DNA from 2 places in the Marinobacter sp. P4B1 genome. Region 1 is predicted to be linked to the other one. Evidence: riboswitches for the same ligand, from Rfam matches in the RefSeq annotation. Region 1 holds a riboswitch; the other holds the start of a gene.

Region 1 (14,540 bases):
AGCCTTGGCAGCAACGTGGTGATCGGGCCCAACTGCGTGATCAAGGATGCCACCATTGCCGATGGCGCTGAGATAAAAGCCAACAGCGTCATCGAAGGTGCCGTGGTGGGTGCCAACGCCCAGATTGGCCCGTTTGCCCGCCTGCGCCCGGGCACCGAGCTGGCTGCCAATACCAAGGTTGGCAACTTTGTGGAAACCAAGAAAGCCGTGGTGGGTGAGGGCAGCAAGATCAACCACCTGAGCTACGTGGGCGATGCCTCACTGGGCCGGAATGTGAATGTTGGTGCAGGCACCATCACCTGTAACTATGATGGCGTGAACAAGCACAAGACGGTGTTGGGCGATGGCGTATTTGTGGGTTCCAACACCTCGCTGGTGGCCCCGGTGTCTGTTGCGGACCAGGCGACCATCGGTGCCGGTTCCACCATCACCCGGGACATCAGTGAAGGCGAACTGGCCGTGGCCCGCGGCAAGCAGCGAAACATCTCCGGCTGGGAACGGCCGAAAAAAGCGTAAAGACCGATTAACGAACAGGTGACAACAGCATGTGTGGGATTGTAGGAGCGGTATCTGAACGGGACGTCCAGGGTATTTTGCTGGAGGGCCTGCGCCGCCTTGAATACCGGGGTTACGACTCCGCCGGTATGGCCGTGATCAGCAGCGCCGACCAGGTACAGCGGGCCCGGGAAGTGGGCAAGGTAGCTGCCCTGGCAGACGCCATCGCCGCGAACCCGGTTGCCGGCCATGTGGGCATTGCCCACACCCGCTGGGCGACCCATGGCGAGCCGTCCAAGCTCAACGCCCATCCGCATATGTCTGGCGACCGCCTGGCCATCGTTCATAACGGCATCATCGAAAACTACCAGGAACTGCGGGACGAACTGAAAGCCGAGGGCTTCGAGTTCACGTCCCAGACCGACACCGAGGTAGTGGCGCACCTGATCGCTAAAAACTACCGGGCCGGTGGCGGCCTGTACCAGGCGGTGAAAACCGCCCTGGATCGCCTGCGCGGTGCCTATGCCCTGGCCGTTGTCCACGCTGATGAGCCGGATCACATGGTAGTCTGCCGTCAGGGCAGCCCGCTGGTAATTGGTGTGGGAATCGGTGAAAACTTCATCGCTTCCGATCAGCTGGCCCTGCTGCCGGTGACCGACCGTTTCATGTTCCTAGAAGAAGGCGATATTGCCGACATCCGCAAAGGCAGCATCGAGATCCATGACCGCGAAGGCATAGCCGTAGAGCGCGCCATTACCCGTTTCGAGCACGGTGCCGATTCCGCCGACAAGGGCGAATACCGCCACTACATGCTCAAGGAAATCTACGAGCAGCCGAAAGTGATCAAGGCCACCATGGAAGGCCGCATCACCGACAGCCGTGTGCTGGAACAGGCCCTGGGCACCGACGCCGCCAACCTGCTGGAAAACGTGCGCCATGTGCAGATCATCGCCTGTGGTACTTCCTACCACGCCGGCATGGTGGCCCGTTACTGGATTGAAGACCTGGCCGGCATCCCTTGCTCCGTGGAAGTCGCCTCCGAGTTCCGCTACCGTAAGCACGTGATCCAGCCGGATACCCTGTTCCTGTGCATCTCCCAGTCCGGCGAAACCGCCGATACCCTGGCCGCACTTCGCCAGGCCAAGAAAGCCGGTTTCCGGGCGGCCCTGGCCATCTGCAACGTACCGGGCAGCTCCCTGGTGCGGGAATCCGACCTGGTGATCATGACCCAGGCCGGCCCCGAGATTGGCGTAGCCTCCACCAAGGCGTTCACCACCCAGCTTACCGCACTGCTGATCTTCACCCTGGCCCTGGCCCGTCACAACGGCCTGAGCGAAGAGAAGGAAGCGGAGATCGTGGCTGCTATCCACCAGCTGCCGAAGCAGGTCAGCGATGTGCTGGCACTGGATGCAGACATCGAAGAAATGTCCAAGGCCTTTATGGACAAGCACCACAGCCTGTTCCTGGGCCGTGGCTCCCAGTTCCCGGTGGCCATGGAAGGGGCGCTCAAGCTTAAAGAGATCTCCTACATCCATGCCGAAGCCTATCCGGCCGGTGAGCTCAAGCACGGCCCGCTGGCGCTGGTGGACAGCGAGATGCCGGTGGTCACCGTGGCACCGAACAACGACCTGGTTGAGAAGCTGAAGTCCAACCTGGAAGAAGTCCGGGCCCGGGGTGGCGAGCTGTTTGTATTTGCCGACAAGGCCGCACAGGTGAAAGCGGAAGAGGGCATCCATGTGATGCAGATTCCGTCGGTACACGAGATTACCGCGCCGATTGTCTACACCGTGCCATTGCAGTTGCTGTCTTACCACGTTGCTGTTATCAAGGGCACCGACGTAGACCAGCCCCGTAACCTGGCCAAGAGTGTGACGGTGGAATAAGCACGGTCACCCGTGCCAAAAGCCTCCGTTATGCTCACCAGCATCCGGGGGCTTTTTTGTTTTCAGATGACCTGAAGCAAGTTTTTGGCCCCGCCGTACGTTTAAGTACGGAGCGTTGATCAACCCCCGGCTGGGTAACCTATGCATATATATCAAGGAAGGTAACAGTTGCCTGTTGCATACTTCCCCGGCCACTACTTCAAGAAGAATTTCAGCAATGCCCGATAGCGTCTTTTCCGGTTTCACCCAGAATTTCCTAGGTAAGGCTCCAGTCTGGTACAAACAGGTCATTATCCTGTTCCTGGTTGCCAACCCGATTGTGATGGCGGTATTCGGGCCCACGGTGGCGGGCTGGTTACTGATCGGCGAATTCATCTTCACCCTGGCCATGGCCCTGAAGTGTTATCCCCTGCTGCCGGGTGGTTTGCTGGCCGTGGAGGCGTTGCTGATCGGGCTCACCAACACCGATGCGGTGTATCACGAAGTACTGATCAACTTCCCCGTTATCCTGCTGCTGATGTTCATGGTGGCAGGTATCTACTTCATGCAGGAACTGCTGCTGGTCACCTTCACCCAGATACTGGTGGGGGTGCGCTCCAAGTCGGCGCTCTCGCTGCTGTTCTGTGGTGCCGCAGCGGTTTTGTCAGCATTCCTGGATGCCCTTACGGTAACCGCGGTCATCATCAGTGTGGCGGTGGGTTTTTACTCGGTGTACCACAAGGTGGCCTCCGGCAAGGGTTACCAGCAGAAAGACCACAATGCCAACAGCGATGCCGAAGTGGTGGAACTGCACCGGGAAGACCTGGAAAACTTCCGGGCATTCTTGCGCAGCCTGTTGATGCACGGTGCCATTGGTACCGCCCTCGGTGGCGTGGCCACTATGGTTGGCGAACCCCAGAACCTGCTGATCGCCAAGGTGGTTGGCTGGGATTTCGTGGGCTTCTTCCTGCATATGGCACCGGTGAGTATTCCGGTACTGATTGCCGGCCTGTTTACCTGCTGGGCGCTGGAGAAGCTGCGCTGGTTCGGCTACGGCGGTCGCCTGCCCAAGCCGGTACGCCAGGTGTTGCAGGAATACGCCGATAATGAAAGAGCCAGCCGCACCAAGTCCGACAAGGCCGCCCTGTGGGTACAGGCAGCCGCCGCGGTGATCCTGGTGCTGGGCCTGGCTTTCCATGTGGCTGAAGTGGGGCTGATCGGCCTGCTGGTGATCATCCTGGTCACTTCCTTTACCGGTGTGATCGACGAGCACCAGATCGGCAAAGCCTTCCAGGAATCCCTGCCGTTCACCTCACTGCTGGTGGTGTTCTTTGCCATCGTGGCGGTGATCCACGAACAGCACCTGTTCAAGCCCATCATCGAATACGTACTGAGCCTGCCGGAAGGCCAGCAACCGGGCATGTTCTTCATTGCCAACGGCCTGCTGTCCATGATCAGCGACAACGTGTTCGTGGCCACCGTATACATCAGCGAAGTAAAACAGGCCCTGGATGCCGGCGCCATCAGCTTTGACCACTTCCAGACCCTGGCTGTAGCCATAAACACCGGCACCAACCTGCCCAGCGTGGCCACCCCCAACGGCCAGGCCGCGTTCCTGTTCCTGCTCACCTCCGCCATCGCCCCGCTGGTTCGCCTGTCCTACGGCAAGATGGTGATTATGGCGCTGCCGTACACAGTGGTGATGGGTGGCGTAGGCCTGTACATGGTGACCCACGCGTTCTGATTCTCGACCCCGATAACAGCCTCATCTGACGCCCGTGCCGCTTTCACAAAGCTCCACGGGCGTTCTTGTTTCTGCTGCATAGTCTGTATATAGTGACCAAGTCCTTGGTTGACTACCATATATTGTGATCAAAGCGTGATCACTCAGGTAGTCGGGAATCCGGTGAGAATCCGGAACTGACGCGCAGCGGTATTGGGGAACAAGCGTGGCATAAAGACACTGGTAAGCGCCGGGAAGTCGCCACGCAAGGCCGAACCAACAGGTTCACGCCCCTGAGTCCGAAGACCTGCCGGGGATAGACACTGCACCTTCGCGTTTATAAAGGTGAGCAGGCGGGTTTTGGTTTTTTTGCCACGAAATCCACGGAAGAATACGGAAAGAAAAGACTTACTGATTTTTTTGCCACGAAATCCACGAAAAAACACGAACAAAGATTTACTACGAAAAGAAAAAAGCTTTTTATCTTTTCCTTTCGTGTTTTTTCGTGGATTTCGTGGCAAAACAGTCCCTTTCTTTTCATTTTTCCGTGTCCTTCCGTGGCAAAAACCTCCCCCTTCTCCCAAACGCAAAGGCTGCACCACCACGCGTACACAAGGAGAAGTCCCATGTCTGCCATCCTGTCCCCCGAGCCCCCGGCGGTTGCCGCTACCGAATCCCTTCAGGTCATCAAACGCAACGGCACCCTCGTTGGCTTTAACCCTTCCAAGATCACCGTCGCCGTTACCAAGGCCTTCCTTGCGGTAGAAGGCGACCAGGCCGCCGGCTCCGCCCGCATCAACGACGCTGTGCACCGGGTCACCGAGCAAGTGGTGCAGGCCATCAGCCGGCGCCTGAAGGCCGGTGGCAAGGTGCATATTGAAGACATCCAGGACCAGGTAGAACTGGCCCTGATGCGAGCGGAAGAACAGAAAGTCGCCCGGGCCTACGTGCTGTACCGGGAAGAGCACGCCCGCAAGCGCGCCATTGAAGAACCCATGGAAGCGCACCCGCACCTGACCGTGAAAAAAGCCGACGGCAGCGTGGCGCCGCTGGATTTGGGTTTGATGAAACTGCAGGTAGAGCAGGCCGCGACCGGGCTGGACGGCATTGAGGGCGAGTCCCTGGTGGAGGAAGCCCTGCGTAACCTGTACGACGGCATTGCCGAAACCGAAGTATTGTCTGCCCTGATCATGACTGCCCGGGGCCGCATAGAACGGGAGCCGGACTACAGTGCCGTCACTGCCCGCCTGTTGCTGGAACAGTTACGGCTGGAGGCGGCCGAGGAGCTGGATTTGCCCCGCAACCAACCCCTTGCAGAAAGTTATCCACAGGCCCTGAGCGCCTTTGTTCACGCCGGTATCCGCTATGAGCTGCTGGACGAGGCCCTGGCCGCGTTTGACCTGGAACGCCTCGGCGCAGCCCTGAAACCCGAGCGCGACCACCAGTTCGGATTCCTCGGCCTGCAAACCCTGTACGACCGTTACTTCCTGCACTGGAACGGCGCCCGACTGGAACTGCCCCAGGTATTCTTCATGCGCGTGGCCATGGGCCTGGCCCTGCGGGAAGACGACCCCAACGCCCGCGCCATCGAGTTCTACAACCTGCTGTCCAGCTTCGACTACATGGCCAGTACGCCGACATTGTTCAACAGCGGCACCCGCCATTCCCAGCTGTCCTCCTGCTACCTGACCACCGTGCAGGACGACCTGGACGGCATTTACGGGGCCATCAAAGACAACGCGCTGCTCTCCAAATGGGCCGGCGGCCTGGGCAACGACTGGACCCCGGTGCGGGCGCTCGGCTCCCACATCAAAGGCACCAACGGCCAGAGCCAGGGCGTGGTGCCGTTCCTGAAAGTCGTCAACGACACCGCCGTGGCGGTCAACCAGGGCGGCAAGCGCAAAGGCGCGGTCTGTGCCTACCTGGAAAGCTGGCACCTGGACATCGAAGAGTTCCTGGAACTGCGCAAGAACACCGGCGACGAACGCCGCCGCACCCACGACATGAACACCGCCAACTGGGTGCCGGATTTGCTGATCGAACGCATGCGTGAAGACCGGGACTGGACCCTGTTCTCCCCCAGCGATACGCCGGATCTGCACGACCTGTACGGCAATGCCTTCCGCGAGCGTTACCAGCACTACGAAGCCCTGGCCGAGCAAGGCAAGATCAAGCTGTTCAAGAAAATTCCGGCCAAGCAGCTGTGGCGCAAAATGCTCACTGTGCTGTTCGAAACCGGCCACCCCTGGATCACCTTCAAAGACCCCTGCAACCTGCGCTCGCCGCAGCAGCATCAGGGCGTGGTGCACAGCTCCAACCTGTGTACCGAAATCACCCTGAACACCAGCGCCGACGAAATCGCCGTGTGCAACCTGGGCTCTGTAAACCTGGCGGCCCACATCAAGGACGGCGAGCTGGATGTACAACGCCTGGAACGCACCGTAAACACCGCCGTACGCATGCTCGACAACGTTATCGACATCAACTTCTACGCGGTGCTCCAGGCCAGGAATTCCAACCTCAAACACCGCCCGGTGGGCCTGGGCCTGATGGGTTTCCAGGATGCCCTGTACCAACTCGGCCTGCCTTACACCAGCCCGGAAGCGGTGGAGTTTGCCGACGTGGCCATGGAGCAGCTCAGCTACTTCGCCATCCGCGCCTCCGCCACCCTGGCCGGCGAACGCGGTGCCTACGAAAGCTACGAAGGCTCCCTGTGGCAGCAGGGCATCCTGCCCTTCGACTCCATCGCTCTTTTAAAAGAGGCGAGGAAAGACGGCGACTTGTCCCTGAACACCGACAGCCGCCTGGACTGGACCCCGGTGCGGGAGCTGATCGCCAAACACGGCATGCGCAACAGCAACGTCATGGCCATCGCGCCCACGGCCACCATCTCCAACATCGTCGGCGTGTCCCAGTCCATTGAACCGGCGTACCAGAACCTGTTTGTGAAATCGAACCTGTCCGGCGAGTTCACCGTGGTGAACCCTTCACTGGTGCGGGATCTGAAAGCCGAAGGCCTGTGGGACAACGTGATGGTGAACGACCTGAAATACTTCGACGGCAGCGTGCAGCAGATCGACCGCATACCGGCGGAACTCAAAGCCCGCTACGCCACCGCCTTCGAAATCGACGCCCGCTGGCTGGTAGAAGCCGCCGCCCGCCGCCAGAAATGGCTGGACCAGGCCCAGAGCCTGAACCTGTACATGGCCGAACCCAGCGGTAAAAAGCTTGATGCCCTGTACCAGTTGGCCTGGGAACGCGGCCTGAAAACCACCTACTACCTGCGCTCCCTGGGCGCCACCGGCGCCGAAAAAACCGCCCCGGTGACTGCCCCGCAGCCGCAGGTTTGCAGCATCGATGACCCGGACTGCGAGGCCTGTCAGTAACTGGCAAATCAATCTAAAAGGAGCGAACCATGCTGAACTGGGACGACGAATCAAAACCCGCACCGCAAGCCGCAAACCCCGAAGGCCCGGCACCGGTTAACGTAGACGACAAACGCGTCATCAACGGCGAAACCGACATCAACCAACTGGCACCCTTCAAGTACCCCTGGGCCTGGGAATACTTCATGAACGCCAACAAAAACCACTGGACTCCGCTGGACGTCAACATGGCCCAGGACGTCCACGACTACCACCACCGCCTGACCCCGGCAGAAAAGCACGTGTACGAAAACGTACTGGCCTACCTCACAACCTCCGACATCCTGGCCATGCGCAACATCGGCCTGGCGGTGATGGAAAAAATGAGCGCCCCGGAGCTGCAAATCTACCAGGCCCGCCAGGTGTACGAAGAAGCCCTGCACACCTGGACCTACCAGCACTGCATCGAAACCCTCAACCTGGACCAGAGCGAAATCTACAACCGCTACCGGGTGGTGCCCCAGATCAACGGCAAGATCCAGCTGGCCAATCGCCGGCTGGATGCCGCCATGCGCTCCGACATGAACCTGCGCAACCCGGACGACCTGCAGGAATTCATCATGTCTTACCTGTTCTTCGCCGCCGTGTTTGAAGGCTGCTGGTTCTACAACGGCTTCAGCCCCATCTTCGCCCTGCAGCGCCGGGGCCTGATGCGCGGCACCGGTGAACAGCTGCAGTACATCCTGCGGGACGAAGCCATGCACTTCTCCTTCGGCCTGAAAGTGGTCAACCAGATTTTGGAGGAAGAAAACATCAGCTTTGACCCCAAAGCCGTGCGCGACATGTGGGACGAATCTGAAGCGGCTGAGATGGCTTACGCCAACTACATTCTGCGCGACCCGATTATGGGTTACTCGGCGGAATACCACACCGAGCAGTTCCGGTTTGTGGCCAACCGGAGGGCGCGCACGGTAGGGCTGGAAGAGCCGTTCCCGGGGGCGAAAAACGTCTCGCCCTGGCTGGACGAGCAAGCCACCCTGCGCAAGGAGAAGAACTTCTTTGAGACCCGGGTAATTGAATACCAGACCGGCGCTCAGCTGGAGTGGTAAGCAGGTAGGGGGAGCAGAGCTGTCCGATATGTCGGGCAGCTCCGGTAGGGTTATTTCCGCGCCATGGCTTCCAGCATCCGGTTCACTGCGTCCAGATGCTCTGGCTCGTTGTGGCTCATGCCCTGGAAACAGGCGCAGATATCCAGGAAATCCTTCAGCTCGGTGCGCTGGGCCATCTTCATCAGCCGCTTGGTCAGCCGCGTTGCTTTGGGCGGCTGGCTGGCCATTTTGCTTGCCATCTTCAGGGCTACCGGCATCAGCTCATCGGCTGGTACCACATCCATCACAATGCCCAGTTCCTTCGCTTCCGCGGCGCCTACGATGCGGCCGGTCAGCGTCAGCTCGAAAGCACGCTGGTAACCAATCAGCCGTTGCATAAACCAGGCGCCACCGTCGCCGGGAATGATGCCCAGATTCAGGAACGTCTCGCCGAACTTGGCGGAGTCCGCAGCAATTCGGATATCCGCCATGTTGGCCAGATCAAACCCGGCGCCAATGGCTGGCCCGTTCACCGCGGCAATCACCGGCACCTCCACCGCCTGCATCGCCAGGGGAATACGCTGGATACCCTTGCGATAGCGCTCTGCACACTCAGCGGGATTGCCAGCGAAATCGCCGCTGCGGTTAGCCATATCGCGGATGTTGCCACCGGCACTGAACGCCGACCCCGCCCCGGTGATCACCAGCACGGATACGTCCTGGCAGTGGTTGACCCACTCTGCTGTGGTGACGATGTCATCAATCAGGTGGGAGCCTGTGAGGGCATTGCGCAGGTCGTGCCGGTTCAGGGTCAGCACGGCCACCCCGTTTTCCAGGCTGAGCAGGGCATCCGTAAGTTGGGGCAAGCTGGCCATCGTGGAGTCCTTGTTCTGTAAATTCAGGGCGATTGTCTCCCTATGATTGGCCCATGCCAAGAACCTTCGATCGCCTTGGCCAGGGGCCCGTGCTGCATGAACCAACAAACAGTGGAGTTATACGAACCCGTTCGCAAAACTCCGGGGAAATGCATGGGAAAAGTTAGTAACCTTCTGATATGTTTAGGAAGTGGTGTTTTCAGGGGCGGAGTTATACGCCCCTAAGTAGGAGCAGGGGTGGCTCGAATCAGGGCGTATAACTCCGGCGGTAGCCGTGGTTCGTTTTCTTAGGTTGTTGTTTTTGTTTAGAAAAATTAAAAATTTCGGGCGCGTTTTGGTTGGAATTATACGAATGCGGGATATACGAACTCGTTCGTAGAATTCACTGTTAAGCCCCTACTAGGAGATAACATGGCTGCTAAGAAGAAATCAGTAGAGGTGGTTCCTCTTGTCGATGAAGAAGGGAACTCTCCTCGCCCTCGTCTTCATAAACTTCAGATCAATAACTTCAGATCAATTGGGACTGAGAAAGTTGAGATCGAGCTTGACGACATCGTTGTTCTTGTCGGGCCTAATAATGTCGGTAAAAGCAGTATTTTGAGGGCTTATGAAACTGTAATGTCCCACGGCTCCAAGGATGGAAGACTGACAATAAACGATTTCCCCAATGGGCAAGTCGACCCAGAAAATCTGCCTACAATTGAATTGCATACAATCGTGTTTGATGATGCACCGGGTGAAAGATGGCTTGAGCCCACTGCAGATAGCGAGTGGTTAATCCGTGAAAAATGGGTTTGGGACAGCCCAAATAAAGACCCCAAGAGACAAGGGTTCGATACTCAAAAAAATGACTGGGATGATCAAGTTCCTTGGGGAGCACCGAACGTTGCTAACTCTCGGCGCCCCCTTCCACATAGGATAGATGCTTTCGCAACACCAGAAAAGCAAGCAGCTGAAATAAGCAAGCTAATTACCAGCATGCTAAAGGAAAAAATATCAGAAATTAAGTCAGACCCTGAGCAAGAACAGTCCGATTATGAATTGATACTAGATAGAATTCGGCAGCTTCAGACAAAAGTCGTCCAAGCGACCGAGGACGAAATCAAAGTGATCGAAAGTGAAGTATCCGAGTATTTGAGCAAGTTATTTCCTAAACACCAAATAAAATTCGATGCAAAGCCAGAAGCTGATCTTGAAGGAGCATATCAGCCCTTCAAAGGTAATGCGGATCTTCTTATGGGGCCAGAAGACGGTTACTTTAGTACTATTGAGCACCAAGGGAGTGGTGCAAGGAGAACTCTGTTATGGGCAACATTAAAATACTTATCTGAATCTCAGGATAAAAAGGGTTCTCGACCACATGTGCTATTGCTGGATGAGCCTGAAATATGCCTGCACCCTTCCGCTATTCGGGAGGCTAGGTCGGTCCTTTATGATTTACCGGAGAGCGGTAATTGGCAGGTTATGATCACATCGCACTCTCCTATATTTATAGATTTGTCGAAAGACAATACGACCATAATCAGAGTGTTTCGAGACGAAGACAGTGAGGTTAAGAGTACAACATTATATCGTCCTGAAAGAGCCAAGCTGGACGAAGATGATAAAAGAAATTTGAAGTTGATGAATGTCTGTGATCCTTATGTACATGAGTTTTTCTTTGGTGGAAGACAAGTCATTGTTGAGGGTGACACTGAATATACAGCTTTCTCGATGTTAAAAGAGTTCTACCCAGATGAATATGGTGATGTTCAGATTATTAGGGCAAGGGGGAAAGGAATTATTCCGTCAGTAGCCAAAGTGCTTAAACAATTCTCTAAGTCGTTTTGCATTCTTCACGATACCGATGAGGAGCTTACGGCTAATGGGAAGAAAAATCCTGCCTGGGGTATGAATAGTACTATCGCAGACTTACAGGAAGAGGACGGAAGTGTAAATCTCGTTGCTTGCAAGACCTGTTTCGAAACGGCTCTTTTCGGGGAAGAAGTAAAAAACGAGAAGCCATATAATGCGCTAGTGCGGATTAGAGAGGATGAAAATGTTCGCGCAAAAGTAAAAGCTTTGCTCGATTACCTGATTGGTGTGGAGGGATCGGTTCTACCAGAGAACTGCATACACTGGGGGGCCGTTGAGGAGCTGGCTTAACAATCGGCTGCACGGCGACCGATTTTCCGCCGCTCTTCGGCTCCAAACCGGCGCGTGAGCCGGGCGTTACAGGGAATTGCAAAGCAGGTCATGAGAAGGGAAGCGGTAGTCGAGCATATTGAGCTCAACCCTCTCGGAGAGTTCCGGATGGGTTGTGATGCCTACGGCATGACGATCAAAACGAATTTCGGTGAAATTGAGACGTTTAGGGATGTCCCGGTCATGATTGGACAAACCGATCACTCAAAGTTTGTTGAGCAGTCGTCATGCAAAGGTTATCTCCTTATCAAAGGTGCGTTTGCCACCTACATCGTGGATATCAAAGATCAAACCATTAGTGTTTACAGAGCTACCGTGCGTGGCGTTAACAATGAGTGGTGTGACGAAAACCCGATCTACGGCAAAGAAACTTGTCACGTACAGGGCTTTAGCCGTCACTACCATCTCCAGTTTCCCTTCGTAAGAAAGGATCGTTTCCATCAGGTTTTCGGAGACTACGAAGCCCTGCGTAGGCGCCAAATTCAGGAGCTGACCAATGCCCTGTAACAAGTCAATCAAGTTCGTTCCGGCCTTCGGCCTCCACCGGACGCCCCTGTCGGGCCGCCGCTTATTTCAGCGTTATATGCTAATCCAAGGGTCGTATAAATGGGTAAAATATTAAAATCTTCTGCTCTAATCTTTTTGTTCACCTCAACTGTTGGGTGTGCATTAAGCAGCGACATTCACAAAAAGACTTGTACCAGTGATTGGTATTCGCAAGTGGAAAAGCAAGTGACAACTGGAGACGGCAGAGGGCATGGGCCGGATTTGGGCTCTGGCGAATGGCGATCAGTAGTAGAGTTTAAGCTCGGAATTCGCGGCAATCCGGACGTACCGCCAAAGAATACGGATCAATGGTGTGATTATATTAATAGGAACTATATCAAATAGCGCACATAACAATGCGCTCAAATACGCTCCGCACCTGCGGGGCTGCGCCGGACACAAAAAACCGTGGTTCGTTTCACTCTACCACAGCCTTTTGTGCCGTTTAGCTTAGCGTTATACGTAAAAGAAGAATCGAGCATGTCTACCAGACAACCACAATTTGAAGAGATAGTTGATCAGCTAAGTAAAGCTGTGCCTATCTTGAAATCTGAGGGTTTAGATGGCTCGGTTAAAGATACTGAGAAACTGATTAGTCGCATTCAAGGTATGGGCAGCATCATCCCATCACACAAGAATGGTCTTTACTCCATTCTTCGCATGATGCTCGAGTCAAATACTTACTATGACTCAAAAGCTGGCGAGTGCTTGGACCAAGCATTTGTCCTGATGAAAGAGGCCTTGGGTGAAAACGTATAACCAGGCGGTCAACCGGACGCCAAAAGCGGGGCGCTTTTGGTTCCCTCCGCTGCGCTCCGGCGCCGGTTACCGCAGGCGTTATACGCCCATTGAGTATTGAGTGATTTTTAGATCTGGGATGTTATGTCAATAAAGAATATACAAAAATTAAAACGGTTCGGTATCTTTCATAATCACACGAACACCAATGCCAAGGATTTTGGAAAATACAACCTGTTTTATGGTTGGAACGGTAGCGGGAAATCTACGCTTTCAGGTATATTTAGGTGCATCGAAAATAAATCTAATTCAGAAAAATTCCCTTCTTCTGAGTTTATAGTAGGTATTGACGGCAGCACCGCAATTACACAATCGAATATCGCTCAATCTAGCCTAAACGTATACACCTTCAATCAAGACTTCATTGACGAAAATATTTCATGGAATAGCGTTGTCAAAAGTATTTTACTTGTAGACAAAGCCAAAATTGAAGAGCGCAAAAAGCTGGAAGAGTTGAAGAAAGCGCAAAGAACCGATTCCGAAGCATTCAGCAAAGAAGCGTCAGAAATAAAGAACCTGGAAAGCGCCATTTCAAAATTTGGAACTGACAGCGCTCGTCGCTTGAAAATGAGCCTCCAATCTATTGATACGTCCGATAGCCATTATCTTAATTATAATAGAAAAAAGTTTGAATCCTTTATCACCTCAAACCTCCAAGCAACGAAAACAGACGCCCCGCTTCTTGATGAAGAGAAAATCGTCGAAATAACCAATGCGGCTAAACCAAATCAAAAGAACCCTATCAGTTTCACTAAACAGAGCATAAGTCAGGAAACTTTTGCCAAGGCGAAAGATCGCCTTGATGATCTTCTAAACACCAGTGTGGTGAGCAAAACTATTCAACGGCTTGTTGAGCATGGAGATATAAAATCTTGGGTGGAGACCGGCCTTACTCTTCACAAGCGTCACGATACAAACCAATGTGAATTTTGCGGTAACACCATCACTGAAGAGCGGATCAAACGGCTTGAGGCCCATTTCAATGATGATTACAAAGCCTTCCAAGAGCGGCTTGTAAAGGCTGATAGCTGGCTTTCAGGTCAATACATACAAGCTCCAATGCTTCCAGCGGCAAGTGACTTTTACGAAGAACTTAAAAAGAAATACAGTGAAGCCTGTGCAGATTTGGAAAAAGCTATTATAGACCTGAACGAAGAAATATCAGCTTGGCACACTGCCCTGAAGGAAAAGACTGAAAATCCGCTTGAAACAGGTCGTTCAGTAGAGGCTATCAAAGAATCGTCCGTACAATCTTTCAATGATGCCATGGCCGCTATTAGTGCAACTGTTGAAAAACACAATCACAAATCAGCCAACTTTAAAGAAGAAACAGACAAAGCCAAGAAACAGCTTGAGCTTCATTATGTCACCACTGAAGTTAAGGATTTTGGTTACCACGACAAGAAAATTGAGGTTGCTAAACGCGCAGCCGAAAACGATGATTTAAGAAGAGCAATAAATAATAGAAATACCGAAATTCGAAATCTTGAAGAGTCGCTGTCAAATGAAGGTCTGGGGGCTGATCAGTTTAACGAATCGCTTCACAAGTTTCTTGGTCGCAGTGAAATAACTCTTAATTTTAATCCGGCAAAAAAAGGTTATGA
Region 2 (14,540 bases), 220 kb from region 1:
TTCCCGGCCCTCTTCAATGGCCAGCGCCTGGTGGCGGATGCGGACAATCGAGATGAATTCCAGGGCATCGCGCAGGTTGCCGGCGTCGTCGTCCATTAGCAGCTTGGTGTTGGCCACGTCCTTCAGGCGCTCGAAGGAGTTCTGGGAGCGGCTGCCACTGGCCAGGGCATGTACCCGGATAAGGTCAGACAGCGGCGCGGTGCCCCGGCGTTTCAGGTTGAAGGTTTTCTGGTGCTTACCGTCTTCTTCCAGCACAAAGGTGCGGAAGAAACCCAGGGGCGGTGTGCGGTTCAGGGCATTTCTGGCCAGGAACGTGAGGAAGCGCTGACTTCCTCCGGCCTTTTCCACAATCAGGGTTTTCAGCTGCTCGGCAAAGTCGGTTTCGCCGTAGATTCCGTCCAGGTCGAAGAAGATGTTGCTGTTGAGCAGGGCTTCGGCCTTGGGGTTATCGATCCAGTCAGTGAAATAGTCTTTCCAGACCCTCAGCGGTTGCCGCCATTTCGGGTTGGTGGCCATGATGTCGCCGGTACAGTAGGTGTAGCCGCACTCGGCCAGGCCGTCGGAGACGAACTTGGCCAGGGCCAGGAAGTAGTCGTCGTGTTCTTCCGGGATGAAGCTGTCGTCAAGCACCATGGCGTTGTCCTGGTCGGTAACAACCAGTTGTTCATCCCGGGCCATGGAGCCCAGGGCCATGAAGCAATACGGGATGGGTGGCGGGCCGAGTTTTTCTTCGCCCAGTTCCAGCAGGCGCTGACTGAAGCTTCGGCCGATGCCAGCCATGGCGCTGCCGATCATGTGGGAGTTGGCGTCTTCATTCACCATGCGCACGAAGCTGTCGCGCACTTCGCGGCTGATTTTCTTCAGGCCTTTGACGTCGTTCTGGTGGTAGATGTTGCTCACCAGGTACAGGCTGCTCTGGCTTTCGTATTTGACGATGTCGGACAGTGCAATAACGCCACGCACTTCGTGGTCTTCCATCACCGGCAGATGGTGCACGTTATTGTGCAGCATGGTGAGCATGGCCTCGAAGATGTAGCTGCGGGCGCTGATGGTGATCAGGCCCTCTGACATGATCTCGCTGATCGGGGTCTCTGAAGGCAGGGCGTTGGTGACCGCGCGGGTGCGCAGATCCCGGTCGGTGATGATGCCCTTGAGCCTGGGAGAATCGCCGCTTTCATCCATCAGCAGCAGCGCCGATACGCCGTTATCGGTCATGATCCGGGCCGCTCCCTGCAGGCGCACGGTGGTTGGGGCAGAGACAGGCTCGCGGGCAATTAGCCGGGTGACCTTGGCGGACATCAGTTCGTTGGATTTGTGCCGGCGCGAGACCGCCGAACGCAGGCGACTGTGGTCTTCAATCTCGACAAAATCGGCGAAGTTTTCGTCGTTTTCCCACAGATACTGGAAGGTCTCGAAGGGGATTTTGTAGATCAGGCAGTCTTCAATGGCCTTGGCGGGAAAGCGCACTTTCTGGTTGCGCAACAGGCCGAACTGACCAAAAATCTCGCCCTCACCAATGCGGTTGTATAGCTCGCCGGAGCGCCGGAAAATTTCCACTGCCCCGCTGCGGATATAGTGCAGCCAGTAGTTCTGCTGCCCCAGCTCCAGAATCTGGGTGCCGGCCCGGTAATAGGCCACCTCGATGCCAGTAACTATACGGTCGAGCAGCTCTTCGGGCATTTCGTCAAAAGGGGCGTGTTGGGCGATGTGGTTGCGGATGTCGAGCAGCTCGGCCTGCATGGGCTCTCCAGGGTTGATCGGTCTTGTTCTGAAGCCGGCGATTGCTTTGCCGCCTTTTCCGGAGTCTGGCCAAACTATAGCAGTTGTCTGTCCGGTTGGTGTACCTTGGCGGCGGAATGTGGCGGGCTGGAGAAAGGTTTATGGTCAACAAGTTACTGGTAACCGGCGGGATTCGCTCCGGTAAGACCGGGCTGGCGGAGCAGCGGGCCAAAGCGGCCGGTAACGAGGTGGTTTATGTGGCGACCGCTACTGCAGGCGATGATGAAATGGCACTGCGTATTCAGCGTCACCAGCAACTGCGGCCGAACCACTGGCAGCTTGCTGAAGAGCCGCTGCGCCTGGGCCGGGTATTGTCAGAGTATGCCAGCGGCCCGGGAGAACCGCCGTTGCTGTTGGTGGACTGTATGAGCCTGTGGCTGAGCAATCTGCTGTTTGCCGACGGCTCCTTGTTCCAGCCCGAGCGGGCGGCCTTTCTGGAGGCGGTTGAGTGCTACCCCGGCCCCCTGGTCATTGTGACCAACGAAGTGGGGCTCGGAACCATCGGTATGGACCCGCTTACCCGTCGCTTTGCCGATGAGCTGGGCTGGCTCAATCAGGCCCTGGCCCAGCGTTGTGATGAGGTGGTGATGGCTGTGGCGGGTTTGCCACTTACCCTCAAGGCTGGTGGCTGATCAGGCTGCGGAACACACCGAATTCGGACTGGTCCACCTGTATCCGGCTGCGGCAGGCGTAAGGCACGGCAAAGCCGGTGAATGATCTCTCCAGCGGAATGCCCAACACATTGGCCAGCACCATGCGGATCACGCCTCCGTGGCAGACAACCAAGACCCGTTTGCCGGCAAGCGTTTGCTGCCATCGATCAAAACCATCGATGGCGCGCTGGTAGAAATCGGTTACGGGTTCACCGCCGGGGGGGATGAAGTTGATGGGATCCTGCCAGAAGTGGTTGAGGTGATCCCCATAGCTCTCCTGGATCTGCTCTGCGGTCAACCCTTCCCACTCACCGAAGCCGATCTCCCGAAGATCTTTTTCGATGTGCAGTGGAATCCTGTGTTCCTCGGCTAGTTGCTGGGCGAAGCGTCGGCACCGTTTCATGGGTGAACTGACGATGGCGTCCCACCGATCACCCTCGGCGATGGCAGCTATCATCTGTTGCCACCCGGTGTCGCTCAAAGGGTCGTCTTTGCTGCCCCGGAACATCTGGCCACCTTCCGGTTCGCCGTGGCGTATCAGGTCGATTACTGTGGTGGTCATAGGGCTATTCTTCCGCTTTGCCGCTGACGCCAGCGTCGGTAAAACTGGCCATCCGGTTATGCAGGGCGCAGGCGGCGCGTAGCAGGGGAACGGCAACGGCGGCGGCGCTGCCCTCGCCCAGACGCATGCCAAGGTCCAGCAGGGGCGAGGCATCGAGCGCCTCCAGCACGGCATTGTGGCCGGGTTCGGCCGACCGGTGCGCAAACAGAAGCCACTCCCGTACCCCCGGTTGTTGATGCACGGCCACCAGTGCAGCGACTGAGACGATAAAGCCGTCCACCAGAACCGGGATCCGGCGCGCGGCGCAGCCCAGGATAGCGCCGGTCAGTGCGGCTATTTCGAAGCCTCCCAGAGAGGCCAGTACCATCAGCGGATCACGGTCGGGACCATGCCGTTGCAACGCGTTTTCAACCACCCTCGCCTTGCGGGCAACGCCCTCGGAGTTCAGCCCTGTGCCCGGGCCAACGAGGGTGGTGGGCTGCTGCCCCAGCAGGGCGCAGGCCAGTGCTGCAGCACTGGTGGTGTTGCCGATGCCCATGTCACCACCAATAAACAGGCGGCAGCCAGCGTTTGCGGCACGCCTGGCGGCTTCGTCGCCACTGGATAGCGCGGATTCAACCTGGCGCGAGGACATGGCCGGTGATTCTGCCATGTTGGCCGTAGAAGGGGCGATAATCTGGTGTATGACGCCGGGTAATTCCGGTACTTCGCCAACCGTACCCAGGTTGACCACTTCCAGACTGGCACCGAGTTCCTCGGCCATCACGCTGATGGCGGCGCCGCCGCTGGCAAAATTGGCGATCATCTGGGCGGTGACAGCCTGAGGAAATGCGGAAACGCCTTCAGCGCAAACGCCGTGATCGCCGGCAAACACCACTATGCGCACCGGATCAACGCTGGGTCTGTCGGTGCCATTCAGGCCCGCCAGGTTGATGGCGAGCTGTTCCAGTTGCCCGAGAGAACCGGGTGGCTTGGTGAGTACCTGCTGGCGCTCGGCGGCAAGCGCTGTGTGCTGAACCGAGGGCCGTGGGGGAGACTTGAGCCAGCTGTCGGGCAGTGCCATGGCGATGGGTCCTTGTGGGCGGAAAACCGAGGATGGTCTAACCGGGAGGCAAGGCTGTCAAGTTCAGTGACCAGTCGGTTAGACTTGCCGGCACTTGATTTACGGAGACCGGCTTTGGATACGTTTGTGGTTGCAGCGCTGGTGTGCGGTGCTGCGGTTTTGTTGGACTGGCTGATGGGTGAGCCCCGACGATGGCATCCGCTGGTGGGTTTCGGCCGGTGGGCATCCCTGTTGGAACAACGCCTGAATGATCAGCCGTCATTCCCGACGCAAAGCCTTTTGCGGGGGTTGCTGGCGACCCTGGTAGCGGTCATGCCAGCCGTCGTGCTGGCAATTCTGCTGCAATTCCTGCTGGAGGGCTGGCTGTGGCTGCTCACTCAGGTGGCCGGTGTCTGGCTTGCCATTTCATTACGGGGGCTGGCGGAGCATGGTCGGGCGGTGTCGACTGCGTTGGCGTCCGGGGATGGCGCCCGGGCCCGGCTGGCGGTTGGCCAAATTGTCAGCCGCGACGCTGCAGCGCTGACCGACGAAGGCGTTGCCGCCGCCGCTTCGGAATCCATGCTGGAAAATGGCGCGGATGCGGTGTTTTCAAGCTTGTTCTGGTATCTGGTCGCTGGCTTGCCCGGACTGGTTTTGCACCGGCTGGTGAACACGCTGGATGCCATGTGGGGCTACCGGACGCCACGATATCTGTATTTCGGGCGCTGCGCCGCCAGGCTCGATGATGCTATGAACTGGGCCCCTGCCCGGCTAACTGCCTTGACCTATGCGTTGCTTGGCAACACCCGGTTGGCACTGCAATGCTGGCGTGAGCAGTCAAAAGCGTGGGACAGCCCTAATGCTGGCCCGGTGATGGCTGCAGGCGCTGGCGCACTGGGGGTCACTCTGGGCGGCCCGGCGCCGTATTCCGGTGGCGTGAAGCAGCGACCGCTGCTGGGCAGCGGGCAAGGCGCCTCGGCACAAACCGTAGAGGGCGCGATTTCCCTGGTGCAGCGCGGCGTGATGCTATGGCTGTTGGTGTTGTTGGCCTTGGCCGCAAGTCTGAATGCGTTCTGGCCAGGAGGTATCGGGTGACAGCGTTCGATGGTGCTGATTTGCCGGAGCATGGAGGCCGCCTGAGGGCAGCGGCTCAGCGCTGGGGCATTCCCAGTGAGCAATGGCTCGATCTCTCCACCGGTATTAATCCTGTGCCTTGGCCGGTTCCGGCAATTCCGGCGGAGGTATGGCAACGGCTTCCGGAGCCTGAGGATGGTCTGGAAGAGATTATCCGTATCTGGGCCGGGGCACCGGAGCATGCCTGCTGCCTGCCCGTAGCGGGTTCCCAGGCGGCGATCATGGCCCTGCCAGCGGTTCGTGCCCGTATGCATGGTTTCGGTCGGGTGGCCGTGCCCATGCCCGGTTATCGTGAGCATGGTCATGCCTGGCGGCGAGCGGGTTTCGACGTGGTGGCGATTCCTGAACAGGCGACAAAGCAAGCGGAGCTGGCATGGCTGGATTCTGTGGATGTCGTGGTCTGGATACAGCCGAATAATCCGACCGGGCAGCTGATGGATCCTGCCCGTTTACGGTTATGGCACGAGCGGCTGCGCGAGCGTGATGGCTGGCTGGTGCTGGATCAGGCGTTTATTGAGGGCGAGCCGGGCTTCGGCCTGGACCCGTGGGCGGGCGCTCCGGGGCTGATCGTGTTGCGCTCGCTGGGCAAGTTTTTCGGGCTGGCAGGTCTCCGTGCCGGTGCGATCCTGACCGAGCCTGGACTGGCTCACCTGCTGGCGAACGAGCTTGGCCCCTGGGCGGTCAGCGGTCCTGCACGCTACCTGATGGCCAGGGCTCTGCAAGATCAGGCCTGGCAGGTGGAGGCTCGTGCCAGCCTGCAAACGGCAAGACTGCGAATGGACGGCCTGCTCAGAAAACACGGGATGCCGTCCCCCACCGGCACCCTGCTCTTCAGAACGGTTCAACATCCCCGCGCAGCGGACATTGCTGACCAGCTGGCTCGCCGCGGCATTCTGGTCAGGCGTTTTGACGCACCCGCAGCCCTGCGTTTCGGTTTACCGCCGGATGAAACCGGTTGGCAACGGCTGGAGGGTGCGTTGTCTGAATTAACATATCTCATTGACCACCCCCACCCTGGTTGATAGTCTTGCCCGCGATTTCAGGTGCTGTATGCATTTTGTCCAGGCTGGCGATAGTCCGGAGGAGTGCTCGCAGTGAAACGGGAAGCCGGTGACATTCCGGCGCTGCCCCCGCAACGGTAATCAGGTGAAAGGCAATCCAGTACGCCACTGTGCCAATGGCATGGGAAGGTGGTTGCCCCGGAGCATCGGCTCCGCCTGTAAGCCCGGAGACCGGCCTGAAAGGCGGAACCGTGAGTTCCAGACACCAGACGTTGCGGAGGGCGACGGCGGTGGGTGAACCTGGCTCGCAATTACTGACACGCCCTCCACCCCCGTCTGAGCAGTCTGTCTTCCTCCGCAGTTAATTGATCGACCGTACGGGTGCGTGCGGTGAACCGTGAGTGAAGCTATGAGTACTGCCAAAGCCCTTCCCGTCCTGATGTTGTTACCGCTGGCGTTGCCTGCTGTTGCCGCCGATGAAGCGTCGGACGAGCGCAAGCTGGAACCGATTGTCGTTACCGCCACCCTTGGGCCTCTGACCGCGGGTGAAAGCCTGTCATCGGTCACAGTTATTGACGAAGAAACCATCCGCGAGCAAAGCCCCTCAGAATTCACCCAGCTTCTGCGAGGACAGCCCGGGATCAACGTGACCGGCAACGGCTCCTTCGGTAAAACCACCAGTGTCTATACCCGCGGTACGGCCAACGACTCCACGCTGCTGCTGGTTGATGGTGTGCGCCTGCGTTCGGCCACATCCGGTGGTCCTTCCTGGCAGTACTTTCCCGTTGAACTGATCGAGCGGGTGGAAATCGTCCGGGGCGCCCGGAGCTCACTGTACGGTTCCGATGCTGTCGGCGGCGTTGTGCAGGCCTTTACGCTGGACCCGGAAGAGACGCCGGCAGGTTGGGTAGAAGCTGGTGCAGGCAATTTCAACACGCAGAAAGGCAGTGCCGGTGTTGCTGCCCGCGCCGGAAATACCCGTTTCAGCCTGAGTGGCTTGCATAAGGAAACCGACGGTACAGCAGTGATCACAGATGGTGACGACCGAGGTTTCCGCAACACCGCCGGTATTGGACGTGTAGTCCATGACCTGGACTCCGGCGGAGAAGCCAGCCTGGTGATGGTGCAAAGCGAGGGCAATACCGAATACGAAGGCGGCGAAATTGATTTCATGATTCGCACCATCGGCTTCGGGCTGGAAACCCCGGTGAGTGACTACTGGCGGCATTCACTTCAGTTCTCTGAATCCCGGGACGAGACCGACAACGTTACGCCTACATTCAGCAGCACCTTCAATACCCGTTCGCGGGCAGCGCGCTGGGACAATACCTTTACCTGGAACGTCCATGAGCTGGTGGTAGGGGCAGAGTTAATGACCGACGAGGTCAGCGGTACCACCGATTACGCCGAGACCAGCCGTACCAACACCGCCCTTTACAGCCAGTTGCGCCTGAACTTCGGCCCAACCGACCTGCTGCTGAGTGTGCGCGGTGATGACAACGAAGCCTACGGCAAGAATGAAACCGGTGGTATCGCCCTTGGCCATGCTCTGGATCGATCCCACCGAGTGCGGATCAGTTATGGTACGTCTTTCCGGGCACCCACCTTCAACGATCTGTATTTCCCGGGTGCGAACCCGGACCTGGAGGCAGAGGAGTCCGGCACGGTGGAGTTGGGTGCCAGTGGTCACTATCAGACCTGGTTCTGGGATGCAGCCCTGTTCCAGCTGGATGTGGATAACCTGATTGCCTGGAGCCCGACCCCCAGTGGCTTGTGGACGCCAATGAATGTCAATGAAGCCCGAATCCGTGGTGCCGAGTTCAGCGCGGGTTTTGAGCGGGATGGTTGGCGCGGTGATGCGGCGCTGACGCTGCTGGACCCGGAAGACCGGGAAACCGGAAACCGACTCCAGCGCAGAAGTGGCAAAACCCTGCGCCTTGACCTGAGCAAGCGCGTTGGTACCTGGGACTTCGGTGGCACAGTGGTGGCCGAAGGCTATCGTTATGATGACCGTGCCAACGACGACAGGCTGCCCGGTTTTGCTACTCTGGACTTGCGGGCGGGCTGGCGCTTTGCCCCTGACTGGTCAACCCGGCTGACGCTGGCTAACGTGCTGGACAAGGAATACAGCACCGCTCGCTATGATCGGCAGAATGACCTGGACTACGTTGCAGCCGGCCGCACTGCCATGCTGACCGTGCGTTACGATATCCGATAAAAACCGTTAAACCGGGGGAGGCCTCTGTGGCAGATCTGAAGGAAATGGCTATGATTCTGGGCGGGATGCTGCTGGCATTCCCCGCCCTGGCATCGCCGGTCTGTGCCACGGATGATCTGGGTAAAGAGATTTGCCTTGAGCAACCGGCAGAGCGCATTGCCGCGCTTTCCCCCGGCGCCACCGAGCTGGCCTGGGCTGCAGGCGCCGGCGATCAGGTGGTTGCAGTTGTCGCCTACAGTGACTATCCCCCGGCCGCGAAAGAAGTAACTTCGGTTGGCAGCCACACTCGCATGGACATGGAGCGCCTGCTGGAACTGCAGCCGGACCTGGTGATTGGCTGGGTAACCGGTAACCCGACCGAGCAGTTGGAGACACTCAGAGAAATGGGTGTGCCGGTGTTCTCCATCGAGCCCCGCAGTTTTGAGGCGGTGTCCCACACCATTGAACGCATCTCTACCCTGGCCGGTACCGATGCCGAGGGTTTTGCCGAGGCGGAACGATTCCGCAATGGCATTACAGACCTGCGAGCCAGGTTTTCAGATGCCGACCCGGTGCCGGTGTTCTATCAGGTGTGGGATGAGCCTTTGATGACGGTCAACCGTGACCATCTGATTGGTGAAATGATTGAGCTGTGTGGGGGTGACAACGTGTTTGGCCACCTGGAGCGGTTGGTGCCCAGAATCAGTGCCGAAGCCGTTATTGCAGCCAATCCCGAAGCTATCCTGGCGGGCGGGATGGGGGAGGAGAACCGCCACTGGCTGACTCGCTGGCAGTCATTCCCGAGCCTGACCGCCACGGAGCGGGACAACCTGTTTTTTATTCCGCCGTCTCTGGTACAGCGACCAACACCGAGAATGCTCGAAGGTACGCGCCTGTTTTGTGAAAAACTGGAGGTGGCCCGTGACCGGCGACCTTAATGGAGTCCTTGCGTGATCCGGCCGATCACTTTGCCACTGTTGGTGCTGGCTCTGGCCGGCGTGCTGGCCATGGTGATCTCGGTCGGTGTTGGCAGCGTGGCGATATCACCTGCCGATGTGTTGTCGGTATTTCTGGGTGAAGGCTCGGACCTGCAGCGCACGCTGATCCTTGAGCTCCGGCTACCCAGAACCTTGTCGGCCTTTGCCACCGGAGGCCTGCTGGCCGTGGCCGGCGCCCTGATGCAGGTATTGCTGCGTAACCCACTTGCCGACCCCTACGTTCTGGGCCTGTCCGGCGGCGCGGCTGTTGGTGCGTTACTGGCGATGCTGGCGGGACTTGGCGGCGCGGTTATTTCCGGTTCTGCCTTTGCCGGTGCCCTGCTCGCGACCTTGATGGTGTTTGGGCTGGCCCATGGCACTGGCAGCTGGACGCCCTCCCGCCTGTTACTGACCGGGGTGGTGGTGGCCGCTGGCTGGGGTGCGGTTATTACCCTGATGTTGGCGATCAGCCCGGCCCGGGAATTACCGGGCATGCTGTACTGGCTGATGGGCGATGTCTCTTACGCCCGGATACCATGGCCCGGACTGGGATTGTTGACTGTTGTTTGTGTTCTGGTGGTGCCACTGGGTCGGAGCCTGAATGTGTTGGCTCGGGGGCCGATGCAGGCGGCGGCATTGGGTATTTCGGTGCGCCCGCTGGAATGGTTGATATACATACTGGCCAGCCTGCTCACCGCCACAGCGGTCACTATGGCGGGCAGCATAGGCTTTGTCGGCCTGGTGGTTCCCCACATGCTGCGACTGGTATTGGGCAACGATCAACGACTGATCCTGCCAGCCTGTGCCTTGGCCGGCGGCACACTGCTGGTGCTGGCGGATACCCTGGCGCGGGTGGTGATCGCGCCGGAGCAGCTGCCGGTGGGTGTGATCACCGCGTTACTGGGTGTACCCACTTTCCTGTATCTGTTGTACCGGAGTCGCTGATGGATGCCATGCAAAGCCGTCAGATGCAGACCCTGAGTACCCGGAACCTGGTGATTGATATTCCCGGCCGCGCCGATGGCTACCCGCTGGATTTAACGATCGGCTCCGGTCAGATCTGGGGCGTGCTCGGGCCCAACGGTGCCGGCAAGACCACTTTGCTGCATACGCTCGCAGGCCTTCGGCCGCCTCGCGCTGGTGCTTTGTATCTTGATGATGTTTCGGTATCCGGAATAAAGCGCCGTGTGTTCTCTCAACAGCTGGGACTGGTGTTCCAGGATCGCCAGGACGGCTTCCCTGCAACGGTACTGGAAACCGCGCTGATCGGTCGCCATCCCTGGCTGTCTCCGTGGCAGATGGAAGGGGCAGACGATCTCGCTATGGCGGAAAGAGCACTTGAAGCACTGGATGTTCTGCACCTGAAAGACCGTCTGGTCAGCACCCTCTCTGGCGGGGAACGCCAGCGTGTGGCGATTGCCACCCTGATGACCCAGTCGCCTCATACCTGGTTGCTGGACGAACCGACGAATCACCTGGATCTGCATCACCAGGTGGCCGTCATGAAACTGCTCACCGACCGTGCGGCAGCAGGGAACGCCATTTTCATGTGCCTGCACGATCTGAACCTGGCTGCCCGCTGGTGCGATCATATTCTGCTGATGTATCCCAACGGCGAAGCCTGCTGGGGCCCGGCAGAAAGGATGCTGGTGCCGAACGCTCTGGAACGTTTGTACAACCAGAAACTGGCAACGGTAGAAGTGGATGGCGCGCCTTTTTTCGTGCCAAAACGAGACTAACTCAGAAGTATCGCGAGGGTAGCGGGGCAGGGCTTTCCGGGACTGTCTGCAGCAGGGATGCTGCAGTCAAGCGTACAGGGATGTATTCACAGCGTGTCCCGGAAAGCCCTGCCCCGCTGCCCGTCTGCACCAAACTCAGACGACAGGGAATAGCAACACATGCCAGACAACAAAATCCCGGCCGCCATGATCACAGCCCCGGGCTCCGGCCAGGGCAAGTCCATGGTCACCGCCGCCCTGGCCCGACTGCACCGGAACGCCGGCCGGAACGTCCGGGTGTTCAAACACGGGCCGGATTATCTTGATCCCATGGTGCTGGAGGTAGCCTCCGGTAACCCGGTTTACCAGTTGCACCCCTGGATGACCGGCGAGGACGAGTGCCGGTGGCGGCTGGCGGAGGCTGCCCAGAGCGCCGACCTGATTCTGGTGGAGGGCTCCATGGGCTTGTTTGATGGCAGCCCCAGCAGCGGCGATCTGGCCAAGCTGGCGGGTATTCCGGCCCTGCCGGTGATTGATGCCAAAGGCATGGCTCAGACCTTCGGCGCGGTTGCCCTCGGCTTGGCGAGATTTGATTCCGAACTCCCTGTTCATCAGGTAATTGCCAACAAGATTGGCAGTCCTTACCACGGCGAACTGCTACGGGAGAGCCTGCCGGAAGGTATCAGCCTGCTGGGCGCAATACCCCGAAACGATGCCATGAACATTCCGGACCGGCACCTTGGTCTGGTCCAGGCGGCTGAAATGGACGACCTCAGTGATCGGCTGGATAAGGCTGCCGAAGTCCTGATGTCAGCGGGTCTGAATGTGCTGCCCGAGCCCGTGTCGTTTCATTATGAGGCACCTTCCCGGCCAGAACAGCTGCTGGCGGGGCTCAGGATCGCGGTTGCCAGGGATGCGGCCTTCAGTTTTATCTATCGCGCCAATCTGGATCTGCTTACAGCCATGGGCGCTGAGCTGGTGTATTTTTCGCCCCTGACAGATTCGGAAGTACCGATGGCTGATGCGTTGTGGCTTCCGGGCGGCTACCCGGAACTGCATGCCAGCATCTTGGCGGAGAACCTCGCCATGTTGTCGTCGATTCGCGCCTTCCACCAGGCCGGAAAGCCCATTCTGGCAGAGTGCGGTGGTCTGATGGCCTGTGCCGAAGAGCTGGCAGATAAAGACGGCAAAGTACATCGTCTGCTGGGCCTGGTGCCCGGGCGGGCGACCATGGCTAACCGACTGACCGCATTGGGTCTGCAAAGTCTGGAAACCCAGCTCGGCGGGCTGCGGGGCCACACCTATCACCATTCCAGTCTTGAGACCCCGTGGCAACCTGCCGCCAGGGCTAAGAAGCAGGCTGGCTCTGAAGGTGAGGCCGTGTATCGCGACCAGAAACTGGTGGCCAGCTATTTTCACGGATACTTCCCGTCAGCGCCTGCTTTGATTAGCGCGATCTTTCGCGGTGAGGAAGTCCGGTTTTCCTGAGCAACTCGAACGCCTTAACCCAAGGAGAGTCATCATGCGTGAACGCGCCAAAGACCCCGAACGCCATGCCAAGCGTATGGCCGCCAAACAGAAAATCATGCAAGAGCGCATTGCCAGTGCCCAGAAAGAACAGGGCGTGTTACTGGTACTGACCGGCCCTGGCAAAGGCAAGAGCAGTTCCGGCTTCGGCATGGTGGCCCGGGCTCTGGGCCACGGTATGAAAGTGGGCATCGTCCAGTTCATCAAGGGTGCGTTCAGCACCGGTGAGGAAGCGTTCTTCCGTGGACTGCCGAACGTCACCTATCACGTCATGGGCCAGGGCTACACCTGGGACACCCAGAACCGGGAACAGGATGTGGAGAGCGCAACCGATGCCTGGGAAGTTGCAGCAAGCATGCTGAGCGATGACAGCTATGACCTGGTACTGCTGGATGAACTGAATATCGCCCTGAAGTACGACTACATCGATCTGGACCGGGTGCTGGACGACCTGCAGGCCCGTCCCGAAATGCAGCATGTGGTGGTCACCGGCCGTGGTGCTCCCCAGGAACTGATTGATCTGGCTGATACGGTCACCGAGATGGGTGTGGTCAAACATGCCTTCAAGGATCAGGGCATCAAGGCCCAGAAGGGTGTGGAGCTGTAAATGCCCACCCTGATGGTGCAGGGCACCACCTCGGATGCTGGCAAAACCACGGTGGTGGCGGCGCTGTGTCGCTGGCTGGCCCGGCAGGGGGTCTCAGTCGCGCCATTCAAGCCCCAGAACATGGCCCTGAACAGTGCAGTCACCGTGGATGGCGGCGAGATTGGCCGTTCCACGGCGTTACAGGCCCTGGCCTGTGGTCTGGAGCCCCACAGTGACATGAACCCGGTGTTGCTGAAGCCCCAGAGCGATTGCGGGGCCCAGGTGATCTTGCGGGGCAAGGTCCATGGCAATATGGATGCCCTGGATTACCACGCCTACAAAGCTGAGGCGATGAATTCGGTGATGGCGAGCTGGCAGGCACTGAGTGCCCGCTACGATGTGGTCATCGCCGAAGGCGCCGGCAGCCCCGCGGAAATCAATCTGCGGGCCAACGACATTGCCAACATGGGTTTTGCCGAAGCTGCTGATTGTCCGGTGTTGCTGGTAGGGGATATCGACAAGGGCGGGGTTTTCGCCCAGCTGGTGGGTACGCTGGCGTTGATTTCCGACAGTGAGCGGGACAGGACGGCGGGTTTTATCATCAACCGGTTCCGGGGCGATATTGCGCTGTTGGAGCCCGGGCTGGACTGGCTGACGGAACACACGGGCAAGCCGGTGTTCGGGGTTTTGCCATACCTGCACGGGTTGGTGATCGACTCAGAAGACAGCGTCAGTGCCGCCGGCACCAGTGAGGCCGGCGCCCTGAAAGTGGTGGTGCCGATATTGCCTCGGATCAGCAACCACAACGATTTTGATCCGTTGCGACTCCACCCGGGCGTTGACCTGGTGTTCGTGGGGACGGATGAACCCATTCCGCCAGCGGATCTGATTATCTTGCCCGGCAGCAAAAGCACCCGGCACGACCTGCAGTGGCTAAAGCAACAAGGCTGGCCGGAAGCCATCCAGAAACACCGGCGGTATGGCGGCAAGCTACTGGGTATCTGTGGCGGCTTCCAGATGCTGGGGCTAAAAGTGGAAGACCCGGAAGGGCTGGAGGGTGAAGCCGGCACTACCGAGGGCCTGGCCCTGTTCGAAATGGTTACCCGTATGGTGCCGGGCAAGCAGCTCCGAATGGTAAATGGCGGGCTGACCTCCCATGTTGCCAGCACGGCGGTGACAGGCGCCCTGAAAGGCTATGAAATGCACAACGGTGTAACCGAAGGCGCCGCGCTGGTGCGCCCATTTGCAGAGCTGGAAGGCCGGCCGGATGGCGCCATCAGTGTGGATGGCCAGGTGGCGGGTACCTACATCCACGGCGTCTTCGACGAGCCAGCCGCCTGCCATGCCATTCTGGCCTGGGCAGG

What was found. A riboswitch is a leader RNA that binds a small molecule or an ion and turns the genes downstream of it on or off. The one in region 1 is predicted to bind cobalamin.
Region 2: another riboswitch for cobalamin. It lies ahead of AQ621_RS16425 (TonB-dependent receptor domain-containing protein); the one in region 1 lies ahead of AQ621_RS15490 (ribonucleoside-diphosphate reductase subunit alpha).

What each region holds. Positions count from the first base shown of each region.
Region 1 covers NZ_LLXM01000015.1:840,100-854,639, reverse strand. The annotation lists gene glmU (bifunctional UDP-N-acetylglucosamine diphosphorylase/glucosamine-1-phosphate N-acetyltransferase GlmU) at 1-516, shown strand, start outside; gene glmS (glutamine--fructose-6-phosphate transaminase (isomerizing)) at 546-2,378, shown strand; gene nhaB (sodium/proton antiporter NhaB) at 2,596-4,101, shown strand; cobalamin riboswitch at 4,190-4,410, shown strand; gene AQ621_RS15490 (ribonucleoside-diphosphate reductase subunit alpha) at 4,707-7,466, shown strand; gene AQ621_RS15485 (ribonucleotide-diphosphate reductase subunit beta) at 7,496-8,554, shown strand; gene AQ621_RS15480 (enoyl-CoA hydratase-related protein) at 8,605-9,408, opposite strand; gene AQ621_RS15475 (ATP-dependent nuclease) at 9,820-11,553, shown strand; gene AQ621_RS15470 (hypothetical protein) at 11,644-12,099, shown strand; gene AQ621_RS15465 (hypothetical protein) at 12,619-12,897, shown strand; gene AQ621_RS15460 (AAA family ATPase) at 13,021-14,540, shown strand, end outside.
Region 2 covers NZ_LLXM01000015.1:1,058,747-1,073,286, forward strand. The annotation lists gene AQ621_RS16395 (putative nucleotidyltransferase substrate binding domain-containing protein) at 1-1,740, opposite strand, end outside; gene cobU (bifunctional adenosylcobinamide kinase/adenosylcobinamide-phosphate guanylyltransferase) at 1,881-2,411, shown strand; gene AQ621_RS16405 (histidine phosphatase family protein) at 2,395-2,994, opposite strand; gene cobT (nicotinate-nucleotide--dimethylbenzimidazole phosphoribosyltransferase) at 2,999-4,057, opposite strand; gene cbiB (adenosylcobinamide-phosphate synthase CbiB) at 4,172-5,131, shown strand; gene cobD (threonine-phosphate decarboxylase CobD) at 5,152-6,192, shown strand; cobalamin riboswitch at 6,217-6,426, shown strand; gene AQ621_RS16425 (TonB-dependent receptor domain-containing protein) at 6,581-8,389, shown strand; gene AQ621_RS16430 (cobalamin-binding protein) at 8,416-9,306, shown strand; gene AQ621_RS16435 (FecCD family ABC transporter permease) at 9,376-10,290, shown strand; gene AQ621_RS16440 (ABC transporter ATP-binding protein) at 10,290-11,084, shown strand; gene AQ621_RS16445 (cobyrinic acid a,c-diamide synthase CobB) at 11,244-12,551, shown strand; gene cobO (cob(I)yrinic acid a,c-diamide adenosyltransferase) at 12,586-13,197, shown strand; gene AQ621_RS16455 (cobyric acid synthase) at 13,198-14,540, shown strand, end outside.